2 regions of the Acidovorax sp. 106 genome follow, and region 2 is predicted to be linked to the other one. Evidence: predicted binding sites of a transcription regulator. Region 2 holds the regulator's gene; the other holds the start of a gene.
The links. Region 2 encodes FNR, which switches genes on or off when oxygen is low (the NO sensors DNR and NnrR bind a similar motif). Its sites were predicted from a motif close to TTGATNNNNATCAA; they were not measured.
Positions count from the first base shown of each region.

Region 1 (7,099 bases), 2.4 Mb from region 2:
CACAAGGTCACGCGCTGGATTCGCCACGCCTTGTCCACCGATGCGGAAATCACAGTGCGCATCGTGGGCGCAGAAGAAGGCCAACAGCTCAACCGCGAGTACCGCAAAAAAGACTACGCCACCAACGTGCTCACGTTTGACTACACGCAGGAGCCCATCGTCACCGCAGACCTGGTGCTGTGCGCACCCGTGGTGGAACGCGAGGCCCAAGAGCAAAACAAAAGCCTGGAAGAGCACTACGCGCACCTGCTGGTGCACGGCGCACTGCACGCCCAGGGCTGGGACCACGAGACCAGCGCCGAGGACGCCGACGAAATGGAGGCCTACGAAACGGCCATCCTGCAAGAGCTGGGGTTTGCCGACCCTTACGCTAAATAAAGACCAACACCCAACCCCAGCGCAGAGCCCGTCGTGGGGCCAAGGGGTTTAGAGGTCAGGGGCTCAGCACAGGTGCTGCAGCCCCCACCCAGCACCACCATCAAGCCTCTTTGCGCTCAATCAACCGGTTGATGCGCAAAGCCACCAGGGTACACACCACGCCCGACAGCAGGTACAGCGACACGGCCCCCAGCCCAAACTTGGCCGACAGCCCCAAGGCCACCAGCGGGGCAAACCCGGCGCCCAGCAGCCAGGCCAAGTCCGCCGACAGCGCTGCGCCCGTGTAGCGGTACTGGGCCGAGAAATTGGCCGTGACGGTGCCCGAAGCCTGCCCATACGACAAGCCCAGCAGCACAAAACCCACCAACAAGAACACGTTATTGCCTGTAGAGCCGGCCCCCAGCAACCACGGCGCCGTGAAGCTGAACAGCCCGATCAGCACCGCCATCGAGCCCAGCAGGTTGCGCCGCCCCACCCGGTCGGCCAGCCAGCCCGACAGCATGATGGCTGCGGCTGCCAGGAAGGCGCCCACGATCTGTACCGAGAGGACCTCGGTGATGGACTGCTCGGAGTACATCGAAATCCACGACAGAGGGAACACGGTGGCGATATGGAACAGCGCAAAGCTGGACAAGGCAGCAAAGGCACCCAGCAGCACATTGCCCCCCTCATCGCGCATGACCTGGGCCACGCTCACCGGCTGCAACTCGCGCTGCTGCAGCAATTCGGCATACGACTGCCCCACCACCAGACGCAAACGGGCAAACAAGGCCACCACGTTGATGGCAAAGGCCACGAAGAAGGGATAGCGCCAGCCCCAGTCCAGGAACTCGGCCACGCTCAGGCTGCTATACAAATATGCAAACAGGCTGGCCGCCAGCACAAAACCCACAGGCGCCCCCAGCTGCCCGATCATGGCAAACCAGCCGCGCCGCTCCTTGGGGGCGCTCATCGCCAACAGGGAGGGCAACCCATCCCAGGTGCCCCCCAGCGCCAGCCCCTGGCCAATGCGCAGAATGATCAGGGCCGCAATCGCCTTGGAGCCCACCGACGCGTAGCTGGGCAAAAACGCCATGCCCGCCGTGCAGGCCCCCAGCAAAAACAGCGACAGCGTCAGCTTGGTGCCCCGCCCCCAGCGCCGCTGCACAGCCATGGAGATGGCGGTGCCCACAGGGCGGGCCACGAAAGCCAGGGCAAATATGGCAAACGCCATCAAAGTCCCATCCAGCCGCGACAAGAACGGGAACAGCAAAGAGGGGAAGACCAGCACGCTGGCAATGCCGAACACAAAAAAATCAAAGTATTCGGAAGACCGCCCAATGATCACCCCCACCGCGATCTCACCGGGGGTCACATCCTCATCGGTGTGGGCGTTGGCCAAAGACACCGAACCATCAAAACCTGGAGCAGGCAGGGCTGCTGAACCTGGGCTGTACATATTGACGCTCCTCAAGAAACTGACACCACTCCGTTCTACACCCCTCAGAGGGCCCTCACAAGTGAGCTTTCGCTAGCCCTGCGCGTAGGAAAACCCTGATTGCCAGCCCTCCAAACCCGCCTGCGACAGATCAAACCCAGACCAAAGAGCCGAAAACACTGGCTCGCATTTGATGTTGGACAAAATGTCCAATCGACAAAATCGGTAGCGAGACTACATTTCGACACTTCAGCCATTCGTGTTTACACCTAAGCGCCCCTTTGTAGCGCCCCTAGCATGCTCAAAAACAAAGAATCTCGCAGGCCCGCCTGGCTTGCCGCGATCGCCCTGACCACCGGCCTGGCCGGTTGCAGCAAGGCCGTCGTACTCAACCCGGCCGGTGACATTGCCGCCCAACAGGGCCAGATGGTCATCACCGCCACACTGTTGATGCTCATCATCATCGTGCCGGTGATCGCCCTGACCCTGTTCTTCGCCTGGAAGTACCGCCAGTCGAACACCGCCAACACCGAGGCCGACTACGACCCCGAGTGGCACCACTCCACCACGCTTGAGCTGGTGATCTGGACCGTGCCGCTGCTCATCATCATTGCCCTGGGCGCCCTGACCTGGATCGGCACCCACAAGCTTGACCCCTACCGCCCCCTGGACCGCATCGACGCCCAGCGCCCCCTGGACGCCAACGTCAAGCCCCTGGAAGTGCAAGTGGTGGCGATGGACTGGAAATGGCTGTTTTTCTACCCAGAGCAAGGCATTGCCACAGTAAACGAGCTGGCCGCCCCGGTGGACCGCCCCATTCTGTTCAAACTGACCGCGACATCGACCATGAACGCGTTCTACGTGCCTGACCTGGCCGGCATGATCTACGCCATGCCCGGCATGCAGACCGAGCTGAACGCCGTCATCAACAAGCCTGGCGTGTTCAACGGCATGTCTTCGCACTACAGCGGCGCAGGCTTCTCTGGCATGACCTTCAAGTTCCACGGCCTGAGCAACGATGACTTTGCCCAGTGGGTGCAAAAAGCCAAGACCGAGGGCAAGCCCCTGGACAAAGGCTCCTACCTGAACCTCGCCAAGCCCAGCGAGCGCGACCCCGTGCAACGCTTTGCGTCGGTGGAAGATGGCCTGTACGACAAGGTGCTCAACCGCTGTGTGGAAGACGGAAAGATGTGCATGCACCACATGATGGCCATCGACGCCCAGGGCGGCGACGCCTATGTGCGCGCAGCAGGCCTGAACCTGCCCCAGGACGTGTGCAACGCACAAAACGCAGCCCAAGTGGTGGCAGCGCTTGAAACCCGCAACGCACCGGCACAAACCTCCGGCGCCAGCATCCGCCAATGAGCCTCGCTATGACCTCCGAAAACGTAACTCCCGCCCACTGGGCGCTGGGCCGCCTGAGCTGGGACGTTGTGCCCATGGCGCACGAACCCATCGTGCTGGCCACCTTCATTGCCGTGGTGCTTGGTGGTCTTGCCGTCGTGGCAGGCATCACCAAGTTCCGCCTGTGGGGCCCGCTGTGGCGCGACTGGATCTGCAGCATTGACCACAAAAAGATCGGGATCATGTACATGATCCTGGGCCTGGTGATGCTGCTGCGCGGCTTTGCCGACGCCGTGATGATGCGCCTGCAACAGGCCATGGCCTTTGGCGACAACATGGGCTACCTGCCACCGCACCACTACGACCAGATCTTCACAGCCCACGGCGTGATCATGATCTTCTTCGTGGCGATGCCGCTGGTCACGGGCCTGATGAACTACCTCGTGCCGCTGCAAATCGGCGCGCGCGACGTGTCCTTCCCGTTCCTCAACAACTTCAGCTTCTGGATGACCACCGCTGGCGCCGTGCTGGTGATGGTGTCGCTGTTCCTGGGGGAGTTCTCCACCTCCGGCTGGCTGGCGCTGTCCAACCTGGGCTCACAAAGCGCCAGCACGGGGCTGGACTACTACATCTGGGCACTGCAGATTGCCGGGGTGGGCACCACGCTCTCGGGGATCAACCTGATCGTCACCATCGTCAAGATGCGCGCCCCCGGCATGAGCCTGATGAAGATGCCCGTCTTCACCTGGACCGCCCTGTGCACCAACGCGCTGATCGTGGCCTCCTTCCCCGTGCTGACGGCCGCGCTGGTGCTGATGTCGCTGGACCGCTATGTTGGCACCAACTTCTTCACCAACGAGCTGGGTGGCAACCCCATGCTCTACGTGAACCTGATCTGGATCTGGGGCCACCCTGAGGTGTACATCCTGGTGCTGCCCGCCTTCGGCGTGTTCTCCGAAGTGGTGGCCACCTTCAGCAAGAAGCGCCTGTTTGGCTACACCTCCATGGTGTACGCCACGGTGTGTATCACCATCCTGTCGTACCTGGTGTGGCTGCACCACTTCTTCACCATGGGCTCGGGCGCGAGCGTGAACACCTTCTTCGGTATCACGACCATGATCATCTCGATCCCCACGGGCGCGAAGATCTTCAACTGGCTGTTCACCATGTACAAGGGCCGCATCCGCTTTGAGCTGCCCATGATGTGGACCGTGGCCTTCATGGTGACGTTTGCCATCGGCGGCATGACCGGCGTGCTGCTGGCCGTGCCACCCGCCGACTTCGTGCTGCACAACAGCCTGTTCCTTATCGCTCACTTCCACAACGTGATCATCGGCGGCGTGGTGTTTGCCATGTTTGCAGGCATCAACTACTGGTTCCCCAAGGCGTTTGGCTACAAGCTGGACCGCACCTGGGGCGTGTACTCCTTCTGGCTGTGGCTGGTGGGCTTCTGGGTGGCTTTCACGCCGCTGTACGTGCTGGGCCTGATGGGCGTCACGCGCCGCGTGAGCCACTTTGAAGACCAATCGCTGCAAATCTGGTTCGTGATCGCTGCCATTGGCGCAGCCATGATTGCCGCGGGCATTGGCTGCTTCCTGATCCAGTTGGTGGTCAGCTTCCTCAAGCGCGAGCAACTGCGCGACTGGACGGGCGACCCTTGGGGTGGCCGCACGCTGGAGTGGGCCACCTCCTCGCCCCCACCCAACTACAACTTCGCCTTCACGCCCGTGGTGCATGAGATCGACGCCTGGTGGGACATGAAGAAGCACGGCTACCAACGCCCGCTCAGCGGCTTCCAGTCCATCCACATGCCTGCCAATACCGGGGCTGGTGTGGTCATCTCGGGCCTCTCGCTGGTGTTCGGCTTTGCGCTGATCTGGCACATGTGGCTGCTGGCTGCGGTGTCGTTCGCAGCCGTGGTGCTGGCTTCGATCATCCACACGTTCAACTACAAGCGTGACTTCTACATCCCTGCCTCCGAAGTGGTTGCCACCGAAGAAGCCCGCACACTCCAACTCGCACGCCATGTCTGATATCCGCATCCAAGCGGGCGCCGCAGGCGCCCTGGCCCCGCGCGAGTACCACCTCGCGCACGAGCCCCATCCCGAAAACGGCACCGCCCTGGGTTTCTGGCTGTACCTGATGAGCGACTGCCTCATCTTTGCCGCCCTGTTTGCCACGTACGGCGTGCTGGGCCGCAGCTATGCGGCAGGCCCCACCGGCGCCCAGCTGTTTGACTTGCCCCTGGTGGCCATCAACACGGCCTTCCTGCTGCTGTCGTCCATCACCTTCGGCTTTGCCATGCTGCGCAAGCAGCTGGGCGACGTCAAAGGCACGCTGCTGTGGCTGGGCATCACGGGCCTGTTTGGTCTGTGCTTCCTGGGGCTGGAGCTGTACGAGTTCCAGCATCTGATCCACCAGGGCGCAGGCCCTCAGCGCAGCGCCTTCCTGTCGGCCTTCTTCACGCTGGTGGGCACCCACGGTCTGCACGTCACCTTCGGCCTGGTCTGGCTGGTGGTGCTGATGTTGCAGATCAACAAACACGGCCTGATCCCCGAGAACAACCGCCGCCTGATGTGCCTGTCCATGTTCTGGCACTTCTTGGACGTGGTCTGGATCGGCGTATTCACCTTTGTGTACCTGATGGGGGTGCTGTAAATGAGCGCACAACATGCAACGCACGCGCACGATGCGCACGGGCACGACGATCACCACCATGACGCGGGCCCCCACAGCACCTTCTCCGGTTACATGGTCGGGTTTGTGCTGTCCATCATCCTCACCGCCATTCCCTTTTGGCTGGTCATGTCCAAGGTGATTGCCGACCGCAACACCGCCGTGCTGGTGCTGGGCGGTTTTGCCGTGGTGCAGATCCTGGTGCACATGGTGTGCTTCCTGCACATGAACGGCAAGGTCGAAGGCGGCTGGACGCTGCTGTCCACCATCTTCACCGTGGTGTTCGTGGCCATTGCCATCACCGGCACCCTGTGGGTCATGTTCCACATGAACGCGAACATGATGCCCGAGCACCCACAGGTGCCTGCCGCAGGCCAGCAACAGCCCGCCGCCGGGCACGGTGGCGCGCACAGCACGGCGCCCTGACCGGCACCGGCCGTGCACACACCCGCAGCGGGCCGCAAGCGCCCGCATTCCCATGCGACCCTGGCGATGCTCACCTTGGTGGGCATCGCCCTTTTTGTGGGCTTCATTTCCCTGGGGGTGTGGCAGGTGCAGCGCCGCGCCTGGAAGCTCGACCTCATTGAGCGCGTGAGCGCACGCATTCAAGCCCCGCCCAGCGCCCTTCCTCCCCCTGAGCAGTGGTCTCAGCTGAGCGCCGCCAGCCACGAATACCAAGCCGTACGCCTGCAAGGCCACTGGCTTGCCAGCAAAACCGTGCTGACTCAGGCCACCACGGCCCTGGGGGCCGGTTATTGGGTGCTGACCCCCTTGCAGATGGTCGACGGGGTGCAGGTGCTGATCAACCGCGGGTTTGTTCCACAAGAGCAGCGCGCGCAATGGCAGGCTCTGCCAGCGTCTGCCATCAATGAGGCCCCTGAGACCGTTGTGGGGCTGCTGCGCCTGAGCGAGCCCGGCGGCGGCTTTTTGCGCCGCAACGACCCCGCCCAGCAGCGCTGGCATTCACGCGATGTGACCGCCATCGCCCAGGCACAGCAGCTCAGCCAGGCGGCGCCCTTCTTTATTGATGCCGGGCTGCCACCCCGCCAGGGCCCCACAGCGGCCGACCTGCCTGCCGACATGGCAGGCCCCTGGCCACGCCCCGGCCTGACGGTGGTGCGCTTCCCCAACAGCCACTTGGTGTACGCGTTGACCTGGTTTGGATTGGCACTCATGGTGGTGGGGGCGGCCGTGGTTGTGGCACGCTACGAGCGTAGGCTGCGCGCGGCCCACGCATCCACCCCCAGCCATGACCAGCAGCACTAACGCCCCCCACACACCGCC
Region 1 is NZ_RCCC01000001.1:2,343,964-2,351,062, reverse strand. Features, by position in the region: gene ybeY (rRNA maturation RNase YbeY) at 1-378, shown strand, start outside; gene C8C98_RS10485 (MFS transporter) at 479-1,816, opposite strand; gene cyoA (ubiquinol oxidase subunit II) at 2,093-3,160, shown strand; gene cyoB (cytochrome o ubiquinol oxidase subunit I) at 3,169-5,172, shown strand; gene cyoC (cytochrome o ubiquinol oxidase subunit III) at 5,165-5,797, shown strand; gene cyoD (cytochrome o ubiquinol oxidase subunit IV) at 5,798-6,241, shown strand; gene C8C98_RS10460 (SURF1 family protein) at 6,308-7,081, shown strand; gene C8C98_RS10455 (ATP-binding protein) at 7,065-7,099, shown strand, end outside.
Region 1: a site for FNR is predicted at 1,986-1,999, ahead of cyoA (ubiquinol oxidase subunit II). Genes of this name have one in related genera too.

Region 2 (7,099 bases):
TGGATTGCAGTAGCCCTGTGGACGGGGTTCACTTTCGTTGGCTACTTTGTGCCGATCCGCGAGCTGGGCGCTGAGCTGATCGCTTTGCAGGGCAGCTGGCAGATTTTCTGGGTGTTGTTTTACGGTTTTGCCACCTATGGCAATGCGGGCTTCATGCGTGAGCAAGTGTGCAAGTACATGTGTCCCTATGCACGCTTTCAGAGCGCCATGTTTGACAAGGACACGCTCATCGTCAGCTACGACGTTGCGCGTGGTGAGCCACGTGGGCCACGCAGCAAGACCGTAGATCACAAGGCGAAGGGTCTCGGGGATTGCATCGACTGCACGCTGTGTGTGCAGGTGTGCCCTGTGGGTATTGATATTCGCAAAGGGCTGCAGTACGAGTGCATTGGGTGCGGGTTGTGCGTGGATGCGTGCAACACTGTCATGGACAAGGTGAAGTACCCCCGTGGCTTGATTCGGTTCACTACCCAGAATGGCGTCGTGAAGCGCTGGTCGCAGTCCCAGATCCTACGGCGCGTGTTGCGGCCCCGTGTGTTGATTTACAGCGCCGTGCTGGTGACCTTGTGTGTGGCCATGCTTGCCAGCCTGATGACCAGAACGCCTTTGAAGGTCGACGTTGTGCGGGATCGTGCCGCCTTGTCTCGCATCGTTGCGGGCGGTAAGCTGGAGAACATCTACCGTATCCAGATCATGAATGCGACGGAGTTGCCTCAGCGCTACCACGTAGCAGCCAAGGGGCTGGAGGGCTTGGAGGTCGTATCGGAGGCTGCTGTGGACATTGAGCCTGCGCAGTCACGCTGGGTGGCGGTGCGTTTGCAGGTGCCCTATGGGTCCGCAACGCCGGGTTCGCATCCTGTGACGTTTGAGATTGGGGCGGAAGGTGGTGGCGCCCATGTATCGGAAAAAACTGTCTTTTTGGTTCCTCGGTAAGCAGCCTGTGGTCTCGCTGTTTTACCCGTTTTGATGGAGTTTGCTATGTCTTCGATTTCCTCTTCAGCACCCGCACCCGCACCCGTCCAGGCTGCCCCTTGGTGGAAGTTTGGCCATGTTTGGCTGGTGCTCTCAGGCCCCGCGATCGTCGTAGTGGCGGGCTTCGTCACCTTGTGGATTGCAGTGTCCAGTCCTGACCCTGTGGTTGCTGAAGACTACTACCAGCAAGGCATTGACATCAACAAGAGGCTGGAGAATCCGGAGCCCGGCATGGCACCTGCGCTCAAGGGCCGCAACCATGCCGTGACACCACTCAAAGACCAGCCCCGCTAGTTGCGGGGTCAGGGCCTCCATGGCGGTAGGCCCAGGCTTCGACGCCTTCTCAAAACCATACGGAGACACCACGATGTGGACACAGCGTTTGATGTGGATTGCTTGGCCTGCTTTTTTGGTCGCCGGGGCTTTGGAGGTGTTGGTGTTTGCCATGGTGGACCCCCAAGACCTGCACTGGTTTGGACAGCCGCTGGCGTTGTCTCGGCAGGGGGTTTACACCCTGGCGTTCTTTGCCTTTTGGGCGCTCACCATGTTGTCGGGTGCCATGACCACGCTGCTGGCCATGTCACCGTTTGAACTCAACCGCTGCCCTGTGCCTGACCAAGACCGGCCTGACGATTGCCGCAAGACACCATCTTGCCCTTGATGTGGGTTGCAAGCTACCGTTGGGCATGCCCTGCAAGCAGGTTGCTCAATGGCATGCTTGCTGATTGTTCACGATGCGGCGCAGGGCATCGGTGTCCAAGATTCGTACGTGGCGCTGGCGAACTTCGACGGTTCCATCCTCTACGAATTTGGAGAAAGTGCGGCTCACGGTTTCCAATTTGAGGCCCAGGTAGCTGCCAATTTCTTCCCGGGTCATGCGCAGCACCAACTCCGATTGAGAGAAGCCGCGAGCATGCAGGCGCTGTACCAGGTTGAGCAGGAATGCCGCCAAGCGCTCTTCAGCCCGCATGCTGCCCAAAAGAAGCATCACGCCGTGTTCGCGCACGATTTCGCGGCTCATGATTTTGTGCACATGGTGCTGCAGTGCCGTTACTTCGCGTGAGAGTTCTTCAATGCGATCAAACGGCATCACACAGACTTCGGCGTCTTCCAGCGCCACGGCGTCGCAGGTATGGTGATCATTGACAATGCCATCCAGGCCGATGATCTCACCGGCCATTTGAAAGCCCGTGACTTGGTCGCGACCATCCTCAGTGGCGACACAGGTCTTGAAGAAACCTGTGCGAATGGCGTACAGCGAGGTGAAGGCTTCGCCATTGCGAAAAAGTGTGCCGCCGCGCTTGACTTTGCGGCGCACGGCCACCACCTCGTCGATGCGCTGCAGCTGTTCGTCATTGAGGCCAACGGGCATGCAAAGCTCGCGGAGGTTGCAGTTGGAGCAAGCGACTTTGATGGTGAGCGGATTCATGGCACAGAAACCTGGTTGATGTTCGGGCATATCGTGCACGACGAGGGAGGCCGGTATGCCTCGGTCTGCGAGTAGCAGCAGATGATATGCATCAAATTGTCGCTCTTGTGGAGATGACTTCACTTGATGCAGGTCAAGGACGCAAGAGGAGGGGTGCGGCACAGTAAGCTAGTACGCAAGGATATCCCCATGACCGCAGTTACCCCAGAACTCCTGACCCGCTTTGACGTGCCAGGCCCTCGATACACCTCCTACCCCACGGCAGACCGTTTCGTGGAGGCATTTGGCCAAGAGGAATATGCCTTGGCATTGGCGCAGAGGCATCTGGGAACAGGTGCCAAGGCGATGCCATTGTCGCTTTACGTGCACATTCCGTTTTGCGAGTCGCTATGCTACTACTGCGCTTGCAACAAGATCATCACCAAACACCATGACCGCGCCGATGTCTATTTGCGCTACCTGAGCCGTGAGATTGATCTGCACACGGCCCAGTGCGGTGTAGGGCAGGTGGTCAGTCAGCTGCATTTGGGGGGGGGGACGCCGACGTTTCTCTCGGATGAGGGCTTGCGCGAACTCATGTCTATGCTCAAGCGCAGCTTCACGCTGGCGCCTGGGGGTGAGTATTCGATCGAGGTGGACCCGCGGACTGTGAATGCAGAGCGCTTGGCCTTGTTGGCCGAGTTGGGTTTTAACCGGCTGAGTTTTGGTGTGCAAGACTTTGACACCGAGGTACAAAAGGCCGTGCACCGCGTGCAGCCCGCCGAGCAGGTCTTTGCTTTGGTAGAGTCCGCCCGGTCCATTGGGTTTGATTCCATCAATGTGGATTTGATTTACGGTTTGCCACGCCAGACCCCTGAATCTTTTGACCGTACGCTGTCCCAGATCGCTCAGCTCCGCCCGGATCGGATTGCGCTGTACGCTTATGCTCACTTGCCAGACCGCTTCAAGCCCCAGCGTCGCATCATCACTGCCGAGCTGCCTACGGGCGGAGCCAAGGTGGCCATGTTGTCGCGTTCGCTGGATGCCTTTTTGGAGGCGGGCTACGTGTATGTGGGGATGGACCATTTCGCGCTGCCCACCGATGCCCTGGCCATTGCCAAGCGGCAAGGGCGCTTGCACCGTAATTTCCAGGGGTACAGCACGCAGCCTGACTGCGATCTGATTGGCTTGGGCGTATCGGCCATTGGGCGCATTGGTGCCACCTATAGCCAAAATGCCAAGACCCTGGATGAGTACTACGACCACCTCGACCAGGGGCGTTTGCCCGTGGTCCGTGGCTTGGCACTGAATCGGGACGATCTGGTGCGACGTGCTGCCATCATGGCCTTGATGTGCCAAGGAGAGTTGCTCATTGAGCCCATGGAGCAGGCTTGGCTGATTGACTTCCGCCGCTACTTTGCTGCTGAGTTGGATCAGCTCCAGGACATGCAGACCCAAGGCCTGGTGGAGGTCGGTGACGAGGGTGTGCGTGTCACGGCCATGGGGTGGTTCTTTGTGCGTGGCATTGCCATGGTGTTTGATCGCTACCTGCAGGCTGATCGCACGCGTGCCAAGTTCTCTCGCATCATCTGACACTCGATATGACTGGTGCCGTGGCCTGGACTGCGTTGGTGATGGGGCTCCTGGGTGGTACCCACTGCATTGCCATGTGTTCGGCGCCTTGCGGTGCCGTGGTGGGGGCGGGCGCTTCAGTGGCAGGAACTCTCCCGCCAGAGCAGCCTGTGCACTGGATGCCACGCAGCGCAGCACCCTCTGTTCTGCGCCAGTTGGCTTTTCACAGTGGCCGTGTGCTGGGCTATTCGCTGCTGGGGGCCTTGGCGGCCTGGGCGATGGACAGCCTGGCCTGGGTCACCCAGCAATCCATGGCACTGCGGCCTGTGTGGACGCTCATGCACGTTGCTGTGCTGGGTTGGGGGCTGATGATGATGGTTCAGTTGCGCCAGCCTGCCTGGGTGGAGCAGGCCGGTCGCTCAGTGTGGGCGCGTGTCAGGCCCTTGGTGGGCAGCCCTGCCGGGGTGGCGTCGGCTGGTATGTTGTGGGCTCTGATGCCCTGTGGGCTGCTTTACTCAGCGCTGTTGGTGGCAGCGCTCAGTGGCGGCCCGGTACAAGGGGCGTTGTCTATGGCGCTTTTTGCAGTGGGCAGCGGCCTGTGGCTGGTCGGTGGCCCGCTGGCATGGCATTGGGGGCGCAAGCACCTCCAAGCGTTGCGGGGTGATTGGGGGGCTCGTATCAGTGGCGCCTTGTTGTGTGGCGTTGCGGTGTGGGCGTTGTGGATGGACTTGGTATACAAGCCTTCACTGTGGTGTCGTTGAGTCAGGCGCTTGGCCCTGCCTGCCAAGAACCTGTTCAAAGAGCTGGCCGACTGCTTTGGCTTGTATAGCTAGCGATCAGTCCGTCACTTTTTGGCAATTTCACCACACTCCGTCAGCTTTTACATCTTGCTGGACCAGCTGATCTATCTTTGCGGGACAGCCATTTTTCTGCTTCTGCCGAACCGTGCGCTGAGATGGCCCCGGCTGGGCACAAGGTTTTGCGGCTTTTGCGTCTGAGTTCGACCTCTTTTCCAGAAAAGCGCTGCTGGAAATAGGGGGTAAACGCCTTGCTCAGGCGGCCATCAGAACTGGTGATAATGGGCTTAACAATTGCCGCGGTATTGTTACATTTTCCCACTGTCACCTATTGCGCTGTGAATACCTCAGTTCTTATCGATATCAGCCAGTTGCGAATTGGCATGTATATCCAGCTGGATTTGAGTTGGATGCAGCATCCGTTTCCCGTCAGCAATTTCAGGGTGGGCTCTGCGGAGCAGATCGCAACCCTGCGCGAGTTGGGGCTCACCCAAATCAAGGTGCTGCCCAAGAAAAGCGACCCCGAGTTTCGCCATGGCGTGATTCCGCCAGAACTCGAAACTCCGCCAGCATGCCCAGAGCCTGTATCGCCTGAGTCCGTTGTTGCGGATCAATCCTCTGCATTGACCGCTGGGGCTGAGAATGCCCTGGCGTTGCGGCGCAGGTTGCTGCTGGCAGCCCAAAACGCTTCTTTGATGGCCTGCGATCAGCGCTTTCGCTTGGCCACTCGCCAGTATGTGGCGATGGAGAAGCTGGTCAGTGACCAGCCCCAGGCTGCGCAAGCTGAAGGGGCATCGCTCGTGTCAGAGTGTGTGGGTGAGCTGCTTGAAAACAGTGACTCGGTGATCCGCCTGCTCTCTGAGGGCGTTGGTGAGCCGGGTGCACTGCATCCCGTGAATGTCATGGTGCTGAGCCTTTTGCTGGGCAAAGCGCTGGGTATGAAAAGCGCCGAGTTGCATGACCTGGGTGTCGCGGCGTTGCTGCACGACATCGGAAAAATGGGCATGCCGCTGCAACTGGCCCATGTCTCTTCTTCCATGACCCTCGCTGAACGCTCGCGCTACGAGGGCCATGTGGCCGCCTCGGTAGCGTTGGCCACGCGCATGGGTTGGGGCAAATCTGTGCTGACCGCCATCGCGCAGCACCATGAAATGGTCGATGGCTCGGGCTTTCCTTTGCGTCGCGGCGCGGCAGAGCTGGGTCGATCCAGCCAAGTGGTGGCGCTGGTCAATCACTATGACCGCATTTGCAGCCCGATCGGTGGAGGGGGCCTTACGCCCCACGAGAGCTTGTCTGTGATCTTTGCACAGCACAAGTCGCGGTTTGATTCTGTGGTGCTGGGTGCCTTCATCCGCATGATGGGGGTGTACCCCCCGGGCTCCATCGTCCAGTTGGTCAATGACCGTTATGCCATCGTGGCATCGGTCAACTCTTCGCGGCCCCTGCGTCCTCGGGTGATTGTGCACGATTCGCGCATCCCCAAGGACGAAGCCCCGATCCTGGATTTGGAGACGGTGCCAGAGCTGGGCATTCGGCGCAGCCTGAAGCCTTCGCAGTTGCCTCGTGATGCGCTGGATTACCTCTCCCCGCGCAAGCGCATCTGCTACTTTTTTGAGCGTGCAGTCAGCCCAGACTCCGTCGCAGCAGAGGCCCAGGCGTTGTGACATACCCACTGCCGCAGCCTTGGCTGGATGCGATGCTGGAGGCTGTCTGTCTGGTGGATGAGAAGTCTCTGGCAGTTCTGGCAGCCAACGAGGCCGCCGCCAAGCTACTGGGGCGTACCGTTCAGGAGCTGGTGGGGCAATCTGTGCTGGGTTTTGTTGCCACCCCGCAAGACCATGTGTTTTGGGCACAGCCTGTGGATGCCATCGCGGACGGCATCCACTCTGAAACCAGTGTGCTGCATGCCAATGGCGCGCTGATTGCGGTGGAGCGGCAGTTGCGCCGCGTGCCATTGCCGGGGGGCGGCACGGCCTTCTTGCTGGCGATGATGGACCGCAGCCAACAGCAGACGACCGAGTTGGAGCTGGAGACCTTGCTGTCGGAGTTGAGGGCGACGCTGGACTCTGCTGCAGACGGGATGCTGGTGTGTGCCATGGATGGCAGCATTCGGGCTTTCAACCAGCGTTTGGTCAAGCTGTGGCGCATCCCGCCAGACATGTTGACCCGCCGTGATGACCCGGCCGTTTTTGCCCACATGGCGGATCAGGTGCGCGACCAGCAGGGCTACTCCGGGCGGATGGCGGCCATCATGGCCGACCCGATGCAAGAAAGCACCGATATTCTGGAGCTGAGCGCTGGCACAGTACTGGAGCGTCGGTCTGTGCCGCAGCTCAGCCGTGGCTTGCCC
Region 2 is NZ_RCCC01000001.1:4,786,060-4,793,158, reverse strand. Features, by position in the region: gene ccoG (cytochrome c oxidase accessory protein CcoG) at 1-933, shown strand, start outside; gene C8C98_RS21065 (FixH family protein) at 979-1,266, shown strand; gene C8C98_RS21060 (hypothetical protein) at 1,340-1,633, shown strand; gene fnr (fumarate/nitrate reduction transcriptional regulator Fnr) at 1,679-2,401, opposite strand; gene hemN (oxygen-independent coproporphyrinogen III oxidase) at 2,591-3,973, shown strand; gene C8C98_RS21045 (sulfite exporter TauE/SafE family protein) at 3,982-4,713, shown strand; gene C8C98_RS21040 (HD-GYP domain-containing protein) at 5,133-6,413, shown strand; gene C8C98_RS21035 (bifunctional diguanylate cyclase/phosphodiesterase) at 6,446-7,099, shown strand, end outside.